One region of the Shigella dysenteriae genome, then DNA from elsewhere that is predicted to be linked to it. Evidence: predicted binding sites of a transcription regulator. Region 1 holds the regulator's gene; each other region holds the start of a gene.
What was found. The regulator PurR, encoded in region 1, represses purine synthesis genes. The targets are predictions, from matches to a motif close to CANGCAAACGTTTGCNTG.
Positions count from the first base shown of each region.

Region 2: a site for PurR is predicted at 2,157-2,174, ahead of rbsD (D-ribose pyranase). Genes of this name have one in related genera too.
Region 3: a site for PurR is predicted at 1,759-1,776, ahead of glyA (serine hydroxymethyltransferase). Genes of this name have one in related genera too.

Region 1 is NZ_CP055055.1:2,514,978-2,519,194, forward strand. Features, by position in the region: gene HUZ68_RS11990 (MFS transporter) at 1-638, opposite strand, end outside; gene cydH (cytochrome bd-I accessory subunit CydH) at 804-893, opposite strand; gene purR (HTH-type transcriptional repressor PurR) at 1,192-2,217, shown strand; gene punR (DNA-binding transcriptional activator PunR) at 2,214-3,146, opposite strand; gene punC (purine nucleoside transporter PunC) at 3,259-4,217, shown strand, end outside.
Region 2 is NZ_CP055055.1:4,887,411-4,891,627, forward strand. Features, by position in the region: gene kup (low affinity potassium transporter Kup) at 152-2,020, shown strand; gene rbsD (D-ribose pyranase) at 2,187-2,606, shown strand; gene rbsA (ribose ABC transporter ATP-binding protein RbsA) at 2,614-4,119, shown strand; gene rbsC (ribose ABC transporter permease) at 4,124-4,217, shown strand, end outside.
Region 3 is NZ_CP055055.1:3,499,313-3,503,529, forward strand. Features, by position in the region: gene HUZ68_RS16715 (ROK family protein) at 1-190, shown strand, start outside; gene glyA (serine hydroxymethyltransferase) at 388-1,641, opposite strand; gene hmpA (NO-inducible flavohemoprotein) at 1,969-3,159, shown strand; gene glnB (nitrogen regulatory protein P-II) at 3,204-3,542, opposite strand; gene glrR (two-component system response regulator GlrR) at 3,603-4,217, opposite strand, start outside.

The sequences.
Region 1 (4,217 bases):
CCCAGTACCGTCGTCAGCAATGCAGACAGCACCTGCGGACGCATTAATACCGCCAGCTCTTTTTTCACTTCAGGTCGTGCCCCTGCACCACCTTTAGGTAATGAGAAGAACAGACTTACCATTGAAATCACTCCCAGCCCCGCCGTTGCCAGAAATGACATCCGCCAGCCGATGGTTTCACCCAACCAGGTCGCCGCCGGCACGCCACCGATATTTGCCAGGGTTAACCCCATAAACATAGTGGCAACTGCGCTGGCCTGTTTATGTTTTGGCACCACGCTTGCGGCCACGACTGAACCCAAACCAAAAAATGCTCCGTGATTCAGGCTGGTCAAAATGCGTGAAAGCATCAGGGTCATATAATCCGGCGCGATGGCGGAAAGTACGTTGCCGAGCGTGAAAATTGCCATCAGGAAAATCAACGCACTGCGGCGGGCACGATGAGAAAGTAGAAGCGTCATCAGCGGCGCGCCAACCATTACGCCAACTGCATAGGCACTGATTAACATTCCGGCAGCGGGAATCGAGACATCCACACCGCGCGCAATGACGGGCAACAAGCCCATTGGCGAGAACTCCGTTGTCCCGATACCAAACGCGCCAATCGCCAGCGCCAGCAACGGATAGTTAATTTTCATGCCTTATCTCCACCTCTTCGCGTCATTACGCGATATTCATTAAAGTGGCGAAAGCATGACAGCAATCACAAAAAAATGAAAATAACAAAAAGAGAAAACACTTTTGCCATTTTGCTAACAAACAGGAAGGAGATGCGAGGGAGAACGCGCTCCCTCGAGAGGAAATCAGTGCAGCGCGGCAGTCAAACCCACGGCTACGATCAAACCGAGGACGATAATCGTTGTTACCAGTGAAAATTTAAGGTCGGTGCTCATCAAGTTTTCTCCTTTTTTATTACCACACAAAAAGTGATATTACGCATTTTTACACACTGTGATGAAAAAATCTCCCGTCATTTATAATGATAAGTGTTTTTACCACTTCCCCTTTTCGTCAAGATCGGCCAAAATTCCACGCTTACACTATTTGCGTACTGGCCATTGACCCCTTCCTGACGCTCCGTGTCGTTTTTCCGGCGTACCGCAACACTTTTGTTGTGCGTAAGGTGTGTAAAGGCAAACGTTTACCTTGCGATTTTGCAGGAGCTGAAGTTAGGGTCTGGAGTGAAATGGAATGGCAACAATAAAAGATGTAGCGAAACGAGCAAACGTTTCCACTACAACTGTGTCACACGTAATCAACAAAACACGTTTCGTCGCTGAAGAAACGCGCAACGCCGTGTGGGCAGCGATTAAAGAATTACACTACTCCCCTAGCGCGGTGGCGCGTAGCCTGAAGGTTAACCACACCAAGTCTATCGGTTTGCTGGCGACCAGCAGCGAAGCGGCCTATTTTGCCGAGATCATTGAAGCGGTTGAAAAAAATTGCTTCCAGAAAGGTTACACCCTGATTCTGGGTAATGCGTGGAACAATCTTGAGAAACAGCGGGCTTATCTGTCGATGATGGCGCAAAAACGCGTCGATGGTCTGCTGGTGATGTGTTCTGAGTACCCAGAGCCGTTGCTGGCGATGCTGGAAGAGTATCGCCATATCCCAATGGTGGTGATGGACTGGGGTGAAGCAAAAGCTGACTTCACCGATGCGGTCATTGATAACGCGTTCGAAGGCGGCTACATGGCCGGGCGTTATCTGATTGAACGCGGTCACCGCGAAATCGGCGTCATCCCCGGCCCGCTGGAACGTAACACCGGCGCAGGCCGCCTTGCCGGTTTTATGAAGGCGATGGAAGAAGCGATGATCAAGGTGCCGGAAAGCTGGATTGTTCAGGGTGACTTTGAACCCGAATCTGGTTATCGCGCCATGCAGCAAATACTGTCGCAGCCGCATCGCCCTACTGCCGTCTTCTGTGGTGGCGATATCATGGCAATGGGCGCACTTTGTGCTGCTGATGAAATGGGTCTGCGCGTCCCGCAGGATGTTTCGCTGATCGGTTATGATAACGTGCGCAACGCCCGCTATTTTACGCCGGCGCTGACCACGATCCACCAACCAAAAGATTCGCTGGGTGAAACAGCGTTCAACATGCTGTTGGATCGTATCGTCAACAAACGTGAAGAACCGCAGTCCATTGAAGTGCATCCGCGCTTGATTGAACGCCGCTCCGTGGCTGACGGCCCGTTCCGCGACTATCGTCGTTAATCACCCGTTGCGGGAGTCTCTTCCGGCTCCCGCAGCCACTCCTTATTCAGCGTCTCACTATCGCCGAGATACTCAAGCAGCCAGGTTAACGCAGGCGACATATCATTTTGCTGCCATGTCAGACAACATGCCGAATCCGGGAAGGGGTTTTCCAATTCAAGTGCTACCCACTTCCCCTCATTAAGCCACGGTTTGGCGAAATGTGTTGGCACCATCCCTATGCATAATCCTGCCGAGATACAGGTTGCCGATGATTCCCAGTCAGGCACGACAACTCTTTTTTGGTTATCCAGCAACCAGGTAATACGTTTAGGTAGCGTTCGCGAGGTGTCTTCGCGCACCAACGACGGCCAGTTGCGCAACGTATCATCGCTGAATGGGCCATCCATCAACGCCAGCGGGTGGTGGCTGGCAACAACGCAACTCCAGCTTAGCATCCCCATATCCCGGAAGGCATAACGACCGCCTACCGGAATCGCGCGTGTTGCGCCAATCGCCAGTTCCACGCGCCCGTCGGAAAGCGCATCCCAGACACCGTTGAACACTTCCTGAAAGACAAGAAGTTCGACATCATCAAAATGGCGATAAAAATCAACGATCATCTGCCGTGTACGTTCTGGCCTGACAATATTATCCACTGCGATAGCTAACTGACCGCGCCAACCGTTCGCTATCTGCTGACATTGCTGGCGGGTGATCTGCATTTTTTTGACAACAGAGCGCCCTTCTTTGAGAAACCACGCTCCAGCAGCGGTCAGCTCCACATCACGGTGCCGTCGTTCAAAGAGCGGCACCGCCAGCCACTCTTCCAGCTGACGCACGGTATAGCTGACCGCAGAAGGAACGCGATGCAGCTCCTGTGCCGCAGCGCTAAAACTACCATTACGCGCTACCGCATCAACAACTTCGAGTGAATATTCTGACCACATAGTCTGCCTGCAAAATTTTTGAAATCAGTCATCAAATATTACCGTTTCACAACACTAATTTCACTCCCTACACTTTGCGGCGGTGTTTAATTGAGAGATTTAGAGAATATACATGCAACCTGGGAAAAGATTTTTAGTCTGGCTGGCGGGTTTGAGCGTACTCGGTTTTCTGGCAACCGATATGTATCTGCCTGCTTTCGCCGCCATACAGGCCGACCTGCAAACGCCTGCGTCTGCTGTCAGTGCCAGCCTTAGTCTGTTCCTTGCCGGTTTTGCCGCAGCCCAGCTTCTGTGGGGGCCACTCTCCGACCGTTATGGTCGTAAACCGGTGTTATTAATCGGCCTGACAATTTTTGCGTTAGGTAGTCTGGGGATGCTGTGGGTAGAAAACGCCGCTACGCTGCTGGTATTGCGTTTTGTACAGGCTGTGGGTGTCTGCGCCGCGGCGGTTATCTGGCAAGCGTTAGTGACGGATTTTTATCCTTCACAGAAAGTTAACCGAATTTTTGCGACCATCATGCCGCTGGTGGGTCTATCTCCGGCCCTGGCTCCTCTGTTAGGAAGCTGGCTGCTGGTCCATTTTTCCTGGCAAGCGATTTTCGCCACCCTGTTTGCCATTACCGTGGTGCTGATTCTGCCTATTTTCTGGCTCAAACCCACGACGAAGGCCCGTAACAATAGTCAGGATGGTCTGACCTTTACCGACCTGCTACGTTCTAAAACCTATCGCGGCAACGTGCTGATATACGCGGCCTGTTCAGCCAGTTTTTTTGCATGGCTGACCGGTTCACCGTTCATCCTTAGTGAAATGGGCTACAGCCCGGCAGTTATTGGTTTAAGTTATGTCCCGCAAACTATCGCGTTTCTGATTGGTGGTTATGGCTGTCGCGCCGCGCTGCAGAAATGGCAAGGCAAGCAGTTATTACCGTGGTTGCTGGTGCTGTTTGCAGTCAGCGTCATTGCGACCTGGGCTGCAGGCTTCATTAGCCATGTGTCGCTGGTCGAAATCCTGATCCCATTCTGTGTGATGGCGATTGCCAATGGCGCGATCTACCCTATTGTTGTCGCCCA
Region 2 (4,217 bases), 2.4 Mb from region 1:
AATAGTCTCAAAGGGGGGGGATTTTTCTTTGAGCCAGGTTAATGTGGCCGCATTTAGGAGTACGATTTTGCCGTTAATCGTGCATACTGTGCGCTTTTTTGTGGGCCAAGGGACTAAGCACACATTTCATATTTCAACGAAAGACTAGTCTATGAGCACTGATAATAAGCAATCATTGCCCGCGATTACCCTCGCGGCGATTGGAGTTGTCTACGGCGATATTGGTACCAGCCCGTTATATACACTTCGTGAATGTTTGTCCGGCCAGTTTGGTTTTGGCGTTGAACGCGATGCCGTGTTTGGCTTTTTATCGCTGATCTTCTGGCTGCTAATCTTTGTGGTTTCCATTAAATATCTCACCTTCGTGATGCGGGCAGATAACGCCGGTGAGGGGGGGATCCTGACGTTGATGTCGCTTGCCGGGCGTAATACGTCGGCGCGAACTACATCAATGCTGGTGATTATGGGGCTAATCGGCGGCAGCTTTTTCTATGGTGAAGTCGTCATAACACCCGCTATTTCGGTGATGTCAGCCATTGAAGGTCTGGAAATCGTCGCCCCGCAGCTGGATACCTGGATAGTTCCCCTCTCAATTATCGTTCTCACTTTATTATTTATGATTCAAAAGCATGGCACGGCTATGGTCGGTAAGCTGTTTGCGCCGATCATGCTGACCTGGTTTTTGATTCTGGCAGGACTGGGGTTACGTAGCATTATTGCTAACCCGGAAGTGCTGCATGCGCTGAATCCGATGTGGGCGGTGCATTTCTTCCTTGAATACAAAACGGTTTCTTTTATTGCATTAGGGGCAGTGGTGCTGTCGATTACGGGGGTCGAGGCGCTGTATGCTGATATGGGGCACTTTGGTAAGTTCCCTATTCGCCTGGCGTGGTTCACCGTCGTATTACCTTCCTTGACCCTTAATTACTTCGGTCAGGGAGCGTTGTTGTTAAAGAACCCGGAAGCGATTAAGAACCCGTTCTTCCTGTTGGCACCGGACTGGGCGCTGATCCCACTGCTGATCATCGCCGCACTGGCGACGGTAATTGCCTCGCAGGCGGTTATCTCTGGCGTCTTTTCATTGACGCGTCAGGCGGTACGTCTGGGATATTTGTCGCCGATGCGCATTATTCACACCTCCGAAATGGAGTCAGGGCAAATCTATATTCCGTTTGTGAACTGGATGCTCTATGTCGCGGTCGTGATTGTGATTGTCAGCTTTGAGCACTCCAGCAACCTGGCGGCGGCGTACGGGATTGCGGTGACCGGAACCATGGTGCTGACGTCTATTCTCTCGACTACCGTGGCACGTCAGAACTGGCACTGGAATAAGTATTTTGTTGCGCTGATCTTGATTGCTTTCCTTTGTGTCGATATTCCATTGTTCACCGCTAACCTCGATAAACTGCTCTCCGGCGGCTGGTTGCCATTGAGCCTCGGTACGGTGATGTTTATCGTGATGACCACCTGGAAGAGCGAGCGTTTCCGCTTGCTGCGGCGGATGCATGAACATGGTAACTCTCTGGAAGCGATGATTGCTTCGCTGGAGAAATCACCGCCTGTTCGCGTGCCCGGGACCGCGGTGTATATGTCGCGTGCAATCAACGTCATTCCCTTTGCGCTGATGCATAACCTTAAACATAACAAGGTATTGCATGAGCGGGTGATTCTGTTAACTCTGCGCACCGAAGACGCGCCATATGTCCATAACGTCCGTCGGGTACAGATTGAACAACTGTCGCCCACTTTCTGGCGCGTGGTGGCAAGTTATGGTTGGCGAGAAACGCCAAACGTGGAAGAAGTTTTCCACCGCTGCGGTCTGGAAGGATTAAGTTGCCGGATGATGGAAACCTCCTTCTTTATGTCGCATGAGTCGTTGATCCTCGGCAAACGCCCGTGGTATTTGCGTCTGCGCGGCAAGCTGTACTTGCTGCTGCAACGTAATGCGCTGCGTGCACCAGATCAATTTGAAATCCCGCCAAACAGGGTTATCGAACTGGGTACTCAGGTCGAAATCTAACGCCAGACGCCTCCTTTCTTCATAAGGGGGCGTTTTTGTTTTCATGGTTAATCACCATGTAAAACGTTTCGAGGTTGATCACATTTCCGTAACGTCACGATGGTTTTCCCAACTCAGTCAGGATTAAACTGCGGGTCAGCGAAACGTTTCGCTGATGGAGAAAAAAATGAAAAAAGGCACCGTTCTTAATTCTGATATTTCATCGGTGATCTCCCGTCTGGGACATACCGATACGCTGGTGGTGTGTGATGCTGGTTTACCCATCCCCAAAAGTACAACGCGTATCGATATGGCATTAACCCAGGGTGTACCTTCTTTTATGCAGGTGCTGGGCGTCGTCACAAATGAAATGCAGGTCGAGGCTGCCATTATCGCGGAAGAGATCAAACACCATAATCCGCAACTCCACGAAACGTTGCTCACTCACCTTGAGCAGCTGCAAAAACACCAGGGAAATACCATTGAAATTCGTTACACCACGCATGAACAATTCAAACAACAAACCGCAGAAAGTCAGGCGGTAATTCGCAGCGGAGAATGTTCTCCGTATGCGAATATCATTCTCTGTGCTGGCGTGACGTTCTGAGGCCGTCATGGAAGCATTACTTCAGCTTAAAGGCATCGATAAAGCCTTCCCGGGCGTAAAAGCCCTCTCGGGCGCTGCGTTAAATGTCTATCCGGGCCGCGTGATGGCGCTGGTGGGCGAAAACGGCGCGGGTAAATCCACCATGATGAAAGTGCTTACTGGTATCTATACTCGCGATGCCGGCACGCTTTTATGGCTGGGGAAAGAAACGACATTTACCGGGCCGAAATCTTCCCAGGAAGCCGGGATTGGGATTATCCATCAGGAACTGAACCTGATCCCGCAGTTAACCATTGCCGAAAACATTTTCCTCGGTCGTGAGTTTGTTAATCGCTTTGGCAAAATTGACTGGAAAACCATGTATGCCGAAGCGGATAAATTGCTGGCTAAACTTAACCTGCGCTTTAAAAGCGACAAGCTGGTGGGCGATCTTTCCATCGGTGACCAGCAAATGGTTGAAATCGCCAAAGTGCTGAGCTTTGAGTCGAAAGTCATCATTATGGATGAACCGACCGATGCGCTGACCGATACCGAAACCGAATCCCTGTTCCGCGTCATCCGCGAGCTGAAATCGCAAGGCCGCGGTATTGTCTATATCTCCCACCGCATGAAAGAAATCTTCGAGATTTGCGATGACGTTACCGTTTTTCGTGATGGGCAATTTATTGCTGAGCGCGAAGTGGCATCACTGACCGAAGATTCGCTGATTGAGATGATGGTGGGTCGCAAGCTGGAAGATCAATATCCGCACCTGGACAAAGCGCCGGGAGATATCCGCCTGAAAGTCGATAATCTCTGCGGACCTGGCGTTAACGATGTCTCTTTTACTTTACGCAAAGGCGAAATTCTTGGCGTCTCTGGTTTGATGGGCGCAGGTCGTACCGAACTGATGAAAGTGCTCTACGGCGCACTACCGCGCACCAGCGGTTACGTCACCCTGGATGGGCATGAAGTCGTTACCCGTTCACCGCAGGATGGCCTGGCAAACGGCATTGTGTATATCTCCGAAGACCGTAAACGTGACGGTTTAGTGTTGGGCATGTCAGTAAAAGAGAACATGTCGCTGACAGCGCTGCGCTACTTCAGCCGCGCTGGCGGCAGTTTGAAGCATGCCGATGAACAGCAGGCTGTGAGTGATTTCATTCGTCTGTTTAATGTGAAAACTCCGTCGATGGAACAGGCAATTGGTCTGCTTTCCGGTGGCAATCAGCAAAAAGTGGCGATTGCCCGCGGTCTGATGACACGCCCCAAAGTGTTGATCCTTGATGAACCTACCCGTGGCGTAGATGTCGGCGCGAAAAAAGAGATCTATCAACTGATTAACCAGTTCAAAGCCGATGGCTTGAGCATCATTCTGGTGTCATCGGAGATGCCAGAAGTATTAGGCATGAGCGATCGCATCATCGTCATGCATGAAGGGCATCTCAGCGGGGAATTTACTCGTGAGCAGGCCACCCAGGAAGTGTTAATGGCTGCCGCTGTGGGCAAGCTTAATCGCGTGAATCAGGAGTAAAAAAATGACAACCCAGACTGTCTCTGGTCGCCGTTATTTCACGAAAGCGTGGCTGATGGAGCAGAAATCGCTTATCGCTCTGCTGGTGCTGATCGCGA
Region 3 (4,217 bases), 980 kb from region 1:
CGGTCGCAGTTGTGCCTTTGGTGAGCACTGGCTTAATACCATTATTCGCCAGACAGGATTTAACCCGTTCGACCGCGACGAAGGACCGAGCGTGAAAGCGACGCAAATTGGCTTCGGGCAATTAAGCCGCGCACAACAGGTGCTGGGGATTGGCTATTTGTATGTTGAGACGCAGTTACGACAGATTTGATGGCGCGATAACGTAGAAAGGCTTCCCGAAGGAAGCCTTGATGATCATAAACGAAAAATTGCCTGATGCGCTACGCTTATCAGGCCTACACGGAGATTGCAATATATTGAATTTGCAAGATTTTGTAGGCCTAAGAAGGTGTTCATGCCGCATCCAACATGAACAACGAGCACATTGTCAGCAAATCACCGTTTCGCTTATGCGTAAACCGGGTAACGTGCGCAGATGTCGAGAACTTTACCTTTGATGCGCTCGATAACGGCTTCATCATTGATGCTGTCCAGCACGTCACACATCCAGCCAGCCAGTTCTTTCGCTTCTGCTTCTTTGAAGCCGCGACGCGTAATTGCCGGAGTACCCACGCGAATACCGGAGGTCACAAACGGGCTCTTCGGATCGTTCGGTACGCTGTTTTTGTTGACGGTGATGTTAGCACGGCCCAGAGCGGCGTCTGCTTCTTTACCGGTCAGGTTTTTATCGACCAGATCAACCAGGAACAGATGGTTATCAGTACCGCCGGAAACCACTTTGTAGCCGCGTTCCAGGAACACTTCTACCATCGCTTTAGCGTTTTTAGCGACCTGCTGCTGGTAAGTTTTGAACTCAGGCTCCATCGCTTCTTTCAGAGCAACCGCTTTACCGGCGATTACGTGCATCAACGGACCGCCCTGACCACCAGGGAAAACGGCAGAGTTCAGTTTTTTGTACAGCTCTTCGCTACCACCTTTCGCCAGGATCAGGCCGCCGCGCGGACCCGCCAGGGTTTTGTGAGTGGTGGTAGTAACAACGTGAGCATGAGGAACCGGGTTCGGGTAGACGCCAGCAGCAACCAGGCCCGCAACGTGCGCCATATCAACAAACAGGTAAGCACCGATGCTGTCAGCGATTTCACGCATTTTCGCCCAGTCAACCACGCCGGAATATGCAGAGAAACCACCGATAATCATTTTCGGCTTGTGTTCTTTGGCTTGTTTTTCCAGATCGGCGTAGTCGATATGACCGGTAGCATCGATACCGTAAGGAACGATGTTGTACAGTTTACCGGAGAAGTTAACCGGAGAACCGTGAGTCAGGTGACCGCCATGCGCCAGGTTCATACCCAGAACGGTATCACCTGGTTCCAGCAGCGCGGTGTAGACCGCAAAGTTAGCCTGGGAGCCGGAGTGCGGCTGGACGTTAGCGTAGTCAGCGCCGAACAGTTCTTTCGCACGATCGATCGCCAGTTGTTCAACGATATCAACATACTCGCAACCGCCGTAGTAGCGTTTGCCCGGATAACCTTCAGCATATTTGTTGGTCAGCTGAGAACCCTGCGCCTGCATTACGCGCGGGCTGGTGTAGTTTTCGGAGGCGATCAGTTCGATGTGCTCTTCCTGACGTACTTTTTCCTGCTCCATAGCCTGCCACAGTTCGGCATCATAATCGGCAATGTTCATTTCACGCTTTAACATCCGCATCTCCTGACTCAGCTAACAATAAAATTTTTGGCCTTTATAGGCGGTCCTGTTGGACAACGGCGAACAGTATAACCGAATCATTGTGCGATAACAGGTCTTGACAAAGGAATTTACGCAAACGATTACCTTCAGGCTACGCAAGGCTTTGGAGAATAAAGAGCTTGCAACCGGAAACGGATTTCTTTTCAGGTTTGTGATGCAAATTTTTCACTTCATCACATTCTTTCTGAAAAACACCAAAGAACCATTTACATTGCAGGGCTATTTTTTATAAGATGCATTTGAGATACATCAATTAAGATGCAAAAAAAGGAAGACCATATGCTTGACGCTCAAACCATCGCTACAGTAAAAGCCACCATCCCTTTACTGGTGGAAACGGGGCCAAAGTTAACCGCCCATTTCTACGACCGTATGTTTACTCATAACCCAGAACTCAAAGAAATTTTTAACATGAGTAACCAGCGTAATGGCGATCAACGTGAAGCCCTGTTTAACGCTATTGCCGCCTACGCCAGTAATATTGAAAACCTGCCTGCGCTGCTGCCAGCGGTAGAAAAAATCGCGCAGAAGCACACCAGTTTCCAGATCAAACCGGAACAGTACAACATCGTCGGTGAACACCTGTTGGCAACGCTGGACGAAATGTTCAGCCCGGGGCAGGAAGTACTGGACGCGTGGGGTAAAGCCTATGGTGTACTGGCTAATGTATTTATCAATCGCGAGGCGGAAATCTATAACGAAAACGCCAGCAAAGCCGGTGGCTGGGAAGGTACTCGCGATTTCCGCATTGTGGCTAAAACACCTCGCAGCGCGCTTATCACCAGCTTCGAACTGGAGCCGGTCGACGGTGGCGCAGTGGCAGAATACCGTCCGGGGCAATATCTCGGCGTCTGGCTGAAGCCGGAAGGTTTCCCGCATCAGGAAATTCGTCAGTACTCTTTGACTCGCAAACCGGATGGCAAAGGCTATCGTATTGCGGTGAAACGCGAAGAGGGTGGGCAGGTATCCAACTGGTTGCACAATCACGCCAATGTTGGCGATGTCGTGAAACTGGTCGCTCCGGCAGGTGATTTCTTTATGGCTGTCGCAGATGACACACCAGTGACGTTAATCTCTGCCGGTGTTGGTCAAACGCCAATGCTGGCAATGCTCGACACGCTGGCAAAAGCAGGCCACACAGCACAAGTGAACTGGTTCCATGCGGCAGAAAATGGCGATGTTCACGCCTTTGCCGATGAAGTTAAGGAACTGGGGCAGTCACTGCCGCGCTTTACCGCGCACACCTGGTATCGTCAGCCGAGCGAAGCCGATCGCGCTAAAGGTCAGTTTGATAGCGAAGGTCTGATGGATTTGAGCAAACTGGAAGGTGCGTTCAGCGATCCGACAATGCAGTTCTATCTCTGCGGCCCGGTTGGCTTCATGCAGTTTGCCGCGAAACAGTTAGTGGATCTGGGCGTGAAGCAGGAAAACATTCATTACGAATGCTTTGGCCCGCATAAGGTGCTGTGATTTGATGTTGCCGGATGGAAACATCCGGCAACCCTTGACGCGGTTTAAATTGCCGCGTCGTCCTCTTCACCGGTACGGATGCGAATGACCCGTGCCACGTCAAAGACGAAGATTTTACCGTCACCGATTTTGCCGGTTTGCGCCGTGCGAATAATGGTATCGACACAGGTATCGACAATGTCGTCCGGTACGACAATCTCAATTTTCACTTTCGGCAGAAAATCCACCATATACTCCGCGCCGCGGTACAGCTCGGTATGGCCTTTCTGACGGCCAAAACCTTTCACCTCAGTGACCGTCATGCCGGTAATGCCGACTTCAGCCAGTGCTTCGCGGACATCGTCCAGCTTGAAGGGTTTAATAATCGCATCAATCTTTTTCATGCTATTCCTTGAAAAGGTCGCCTGTCTTTTGATCTGCTAAACGTAACACATAACGCCAATTCATTCCTTGAAATCGTTTGCATCCAGCTCGTGTCGGGAAAGCAGTTTATAAAATTCTGTCCGGTTGCGCCCCGCCATTCTCGCCGCGTGGGTGACGTTGCCTTTGGTAATTTGCAGCAGCTTACGCAAATAGTTGAGTTCAAACTGATTACGCGCCTCAACAAAGGTTGGCAGCGCCGTGTTTTCGCCCTCCAGCGCCTGCTCTACTAATGCATCACTAATCACCGGAGATGAGGTCAGCGCCACGCACTGTTCAATCACGTTGACCAACTGGCGCACATTACCCGGCCAGCTCGCGGTCATCAGGCGTTTCATCGCATCGGTAGAGAACGCGCGGACAAACGGTTTATGTCGCTCTGCCGCCTGGCGCAACAGGTGATTTGCCAGTAGCGGAATGTCTTCTGTGCGCTCCGCCAGTGCCGGAATTTTCAGGCTGACAACGTTGAGGCGGTAATAGAGGTCTTCGCGGAATTCCCCGCGCGCCATCGCTTTTGGCAGATCACGGTGAGTGGCAGAAATAATCCGTACATTGATATCAATATCGCGGTTACTGCCCAGCGGGCGCACTTTACGCTCCTGCAACACGCGCAACAGTTTGACCTGCAACGGCGCAGG